2 regions of the Streptomyces sp. NPDC012466 genome follow, and region 2 is predicted to be linked to the other one. Evidence: riboswitches for the same ligand, from Rfam matches in the RefSeq annotation. Region 2 holds a riboswitch; the other holds the start of a gene.
What was found. Region 2 has a riboswitch for glycine ahead of gcvT (glycine cleavage system aminomethyltransferase GcvT). Riboswitches for the same ligand answer to the same signal wherever they lie in the genome.

Region 1 (2,384 bases), on a different contig from region 2:
GACCTCGACACCGCCGTTCGCCAGCCCGGCCGCGAGGACCGTGGCGTACCGGTGGGTGCGCCGCGCGATGCCCTTCAGCCCCTCCGGGCCGTGGTAGACGGCGTACATGCCGGCCATGACGGCGAGCAGCACCTGAGCGGTGCAGATGTTGCTGGTGGCCTTCTCACGGCGGATGTGCTGCTCACGCGTCTGCAGCGCCAGCCGGTAGGCCTTGTTCCCGTCGGCGTCCACGGACACGCCGACGAGCCGCCCGGGCAGGCTGCGCGCCATCTTGTCCTGGACCGCCATGTAACCGGCGTGCGGGCCGCCGAATCCCATGGGCACACCGAAGCGCTGCGTCGTCCCGACCGCGATGTCCGCTCCGAGCTCACCGGGCGACTTCAGCAGCGTCAGCGCCAGCAGATCGGCGGCGACGGTGACGAGCGCGCCGAGCTCGTGCGCCCGGTCGATGACCGGCTTGATGTCGCGCACGGCACCGGAGGCGCCCGGGTACTGGATCAGCACGCCGTTGATCTCGCGCTCGGCGATCCCGGCGGGGATGCCGTCGCCGAGGTCGGCGACGACCACCTCGACGCCCGTCGGTTCCGCCCGGGTCCGGATCACGGCGATGGTCTGCGGCAGCGCGTCCGCGTCGACCAGGAACAGGCCCTTCTTGTTCTTGCCCAGGCGCCGCGACAGCGCCATGGCCTCGGCGGCCGCGGTGCCCTCGTCGAGCAGCGAGGCACCGGAGGTCGGCAGCCCGGTCAGGTCCGCGACCATCGTCTGGAAGTTGAGCAGCGCTTCGAGCCGGCCCTGCGAGATCTCCGGCTGGTACGGCGTGTAGGCCGTGTACCAGGACGGGTTCTCCATCACGTTGCGCAGGATGACCGGCGGCGTGAACGTGCCGTAGTAGCCGAGGCCGATCATGGAGTCGAGGACCTGGTTGCGGTCGGCGAGGGAGCGCAGCTCGGCGATCACCTCGGCCTCGCTGCGGGCGCCCGGCAGGTCCAGTGCCTCGGCGCTCGCGATCACGGCCGGGACCGCGGCGGCGGTGAGCTCGTCCAGCGAGCCGTAGCCGACGTGCGCGAGCATCTTGGCGCAGGCCTCGTGATCGGGGCCGATGTGGCGCTGCGCGAAGGGGACTGCCTCTTCGAGCTCGGAGAGCGGAATGCGGTGGGCGGTCATTACGGAGGCCTCCTGGTCGACACGACCTTCGAGGGGCACCACGGCACGGGTACCCGAACGGCCTCCCCCTCTGTCATCTCAACCTGAGAGCTTCACCGGATCGCCCGAAGGCCTCCGGTTTTCACCGTCGGTGAGAGCGGAAGCCGTCGACACCCGCCCTGCTTTCCAGAGTGACCTCGTCCGTGCGGTACGTGAGCCTGAGAGATTCCGGGGAGGATTTGCTCCTTCGGCGCCTCCATGACGTCTGGAGGACTCTCCCGCACGGGGTCAACAGCCGCTGCCAGCGTACCAGCGCGGTCAACGCACGAACCTTCGAGTGGCCGCATCCCCGCTTGTGCCGTTTTGTAGTGCTTACGGATGAGGTGCGACCAGTGGAGGGCCCGTGCGAACCGATATCGATCCGCGCAACCTGATCGGCCGCAAGGCGTTCGACCGCAACGGGACCAGGATCGGCACGATCGACGAGGTCTACCTCGACGACGCCACCGGCGAGCCGGAGTGGGCGGCCATACGGACCGGCCTGTTCAGCAGGGACGCCTTCGTCCCCCTGGAGCCCAGTGAACTGATCGACGGCGCCCTCCACGTCCCCTTCGAGCGCGCCCTGATCAAGGACGCCCCCGACTTCGGCGTGGGCCGCCACCTCTCCCCCGATCAGGAACTGCAGCTTTACCACCACTACGGTCTCGACGTCGCCGCCCCGCCCCCGCTCCCGGACCACGACTTCGGCAAGCTGGCGGGCACCGACGAAACCGCGTGACCCCCCGCGCCGGGCACCGCGCCTCCCCCGTCCGGCTCCCGTAACACCAACGGCAACGGATCCGCCGCCTCCAGATCCGGATCGTCGACCCGGAAGGTCCGCACGCGCCCCGGCTCCGAGGAGGGCGTCTCGAACCGCACGGTGACCCGCCCCAGGCCGCTGCCCTGCACCCAGCCGTGCCCGAACTCGGCGTGCCGCACGTCGTGCCCGGCGGGCCATCTGCGCTCGGCGAGCGCCGGCTGCTCCTCGGCCGGCGTCGCCACGTGCTCCTCGACCGGGCCCTGCGCGACCGTCCGCTCCCCCGCCGCCTGCGCGAACAGGTCCTCCTGCGTGTAGTCGGCGAGCCCGCTGACCCCCACCCCGAGCAGCCGCACCCCGCCCGTGGTGTCGACCGAGTACAGCAATCGGGCCGCCGCCTCCCGGATCACCGCGGGATCGTCCGTCGGGCCGCGCAGCGTCTCGG
Region 2 (2,384 bases):
GCATGCGCGGGATCGACGTACGCCATCGCGATCGGCTTGCCGAGGGTGGGGGAGGGGGCACCGGAGGTGACCTCGCCGATCACCTGGCCGCCGGCGACGACCGCGTACCCGGCGCGCGGGACCCGCCGGCCCTCGGCGACGAGGCCGACCAGGACCCGCGGGGGGTTCTGCTCGGCCCGGGCGGCCGCCTCGCGCAGGGCCTCGCGCCCCACGAAGTCGCCCTCCTTCTCGAACTTCACCACCCGGCCGAGCCCGGCGTCGAAGGGGGTCAGGGAGGTCGACAGCTCGTGCCCGTACAGCGGCATGCCCGCTTCCAGGCGCAGCGTGTCACGGCAGGACAGCCCGCACGGGACCAGGCCGACGCCCTCGCCGGCCTTGGTCAGGGCCTGCCACAGCTCGACCGCGTGCTCCGGCTTCACGAACAGCTCGAAGCCGTCCTCGCCGGTGTAGCCGGTGCGGGCGATCAGGGCCGGGACGCCCGCGACCGTGCCGGGCAGACCGGCGTAGTACTTCAGGCCGTCCAGGTCGGCGTCCGTGAGCGACTTCAGGATGCCGGGGGACTCAGGGCCCTGCACGGCGATCAGCGCGTAGGCGTCGCGGTCGTCGCGCACCTCGGCGTCGAAACCGGCGGCGCGCTCGGTCAGCGCGTCCAGGACGACCTGGGCGTTGGAGGCGTTGGCGACGACCATGTACTCGGTCTCGCCCAGCCGGTAGACGATCAGGTCGTCCAGGATGCCGCCGTCGGCCCGGCAGATCATGGTGTAGCGGGCGCGGCCCGGCTTCACACCACCGATGTTGCCCACCAGGGCGAAGTCGAGCAGGGCGGCGGCCTGCGGTCCGGTGACGGTGATCTCACCCATGTGGGAGAGGTCGAACAGCCCGGCCTTCGTGCGCACGGCGGTGTGCTCGTCGCGCTCGGAGCCGTAGCGCAGGGGCATGTCCCAGCCGGCGAAGTCGGTCATCGTCGCGCCGAGCGAACGATGCAGGGCATCGAGCGCGGTGTGACGGAGTTCTCCTGTACTGCTCACAGTCGGTCGTCTCCAAGGGCAATGACGGGCGAGGTCGTTCCTCCCCATCTGTCATCGGAACCTGAGAGGTTCGCCATGACCGCGCCGGTCCATGGCTTGCACCTTGGGTGGGGCCACGCCCTGCCGAGACAGGGGAAGGCCCGCTTTTCAGATGTGCCTCGCCCGCGCGGTAACGGGGCCTGAGAGATTCAAGGGAGGGACTTGCTCCTTCGGCGCCCCAGCTCTTGCGGTGCTGGGGACTCTCCCGCGCGGATTCAAACGGCCGGTATGCAGTTGGCGCGCACATCATTGCACGCATCCTTCCGGTGCGGCAGGGGGACCTTTCACAGGGAGTGCACGAGTCCCGCCCGCCGGACTCCGCGACCTGTAGCAGCCCTGTTGCAGGACGCGGACGCAAATGAGAGGCCTGCGGCATTACCTTCTCTTTACACTCGGCGGGGATGGGACTCCGTACCTGGCCCCAGGGGAGGACGATCACGGTGAACAGGACCACCGCGTACGCGACGACGGGCATCGCGCTGCCCGAGCAGCCGGCCGCCGCTCCGGTCCGGGCGGTCCGCGCCCCGGTGCCGGCGCCGGTCGTCCGCGATCTGCGCGACCGCGCCGGACGCGGCCCACGCGCGCTGCTGTTCGGCCCCCGCGACCTCGTCGTGGTCACGGGCCTGCCCGGCAGCGGCAAGTCCACGCTGATGCGGCGCACCGTGCCGGACCGGCGGATCGACTCCCAGGACACCCGCGACCGCTGGGAGCGCCGCATGCCGCGCGCCCTGCCGTACGCGCTCTACCGCCCGCTCGTCCGCCTCGCCCACTACGCCGGGCTGCGCCGCGCCCTGCGCACGGGCGAGGGCCTCGTCGTGCACGACTGCGGCACCCAGGCCTGGGTCCGCCGCTGGCTGGCCCGTGAGGCCCGACGCCGGGGCGGCATGCTCCACCTGCTGCTGCTCGACGTCACCGCCGAGCAGGCGCTGGCCGGCCAGCGCGACCGGGGCCGCGGCGTCTCGCGCTACGCGTTCCTGCGCCACCGCGCGGCGAGCACCCGCCTGCTGCGCGCGGTGGAGCGCGGCGACCTCCCCGCCGGCTGCGGCTCGGCCGTCCTCGCCGACCGGGACGCGGCCGACACCCTCCGCAGAATCGGCTTCACCGGCTGACGGGCCGGGAGACGGGGCGCGGGGGACCGGGGGCGACGGGGTGTACGTGCGCCGGCGGCCCCGCCCCGGGCCCACCCCACGCTCCACGGCCCGACCACCCCGCGCCCCCGAGCCGTTAGCCTTTTGAGCCACAGCAGTGGTTCCAGGCAGGCGGTAGGCAGATGGACTTCCCGGCGGAATTCTCCGCGGACTTTCCGGCGCAGACGCA

Region 1: linked by a shared signal. The riboswitch ahead of gcvP (aminomethyl-transferring glycine dehydrogenase) and the one ahead of gcvT (glycine cleavage system aminomethyltransferase GcvT) in region 2 are both predicted to bind glycine.

Annotation. Positions count from the first base shown of each region.
Region 1 is NZ_JBIBEQ010000005.1:634,557-636,940, forward strand. Features, by position in the region: gene gcvP (aminomethyl-transferring glycine dehydrogenase) at 1-1,164, opposite strand, end outside; glycine riboswitch at 1,340-1,434, opposite strand; gene ACFY9E_RS22015 (PRC-barrel domain-containing protein) at 1,547-1,921, shown strand; gene ACFY9E_RS22020 (DNA polymerase IV) at 1,840-2,384, opposite strand, start outside.
Region 2 is NZ_JBIBEQ010000009.1:278,540-280,923, reverse strand. Features, by position in the region: gene gcvT (glycine cleavage system aminomethyltransferase GcvT) at 1-1,076, opposite strand, end outside; glycine riboswitch at 1,186-1,285, opposite strand; gene ACFY9E_RS31240 (AAA family ATPase) at 1,508-2,176, shown strand; gene ACFY9E_RS31235 (enhanced serine sensitivity protein SseB C-terminal domain-containing protein) at 2,338-2,384, shown strand, end outside.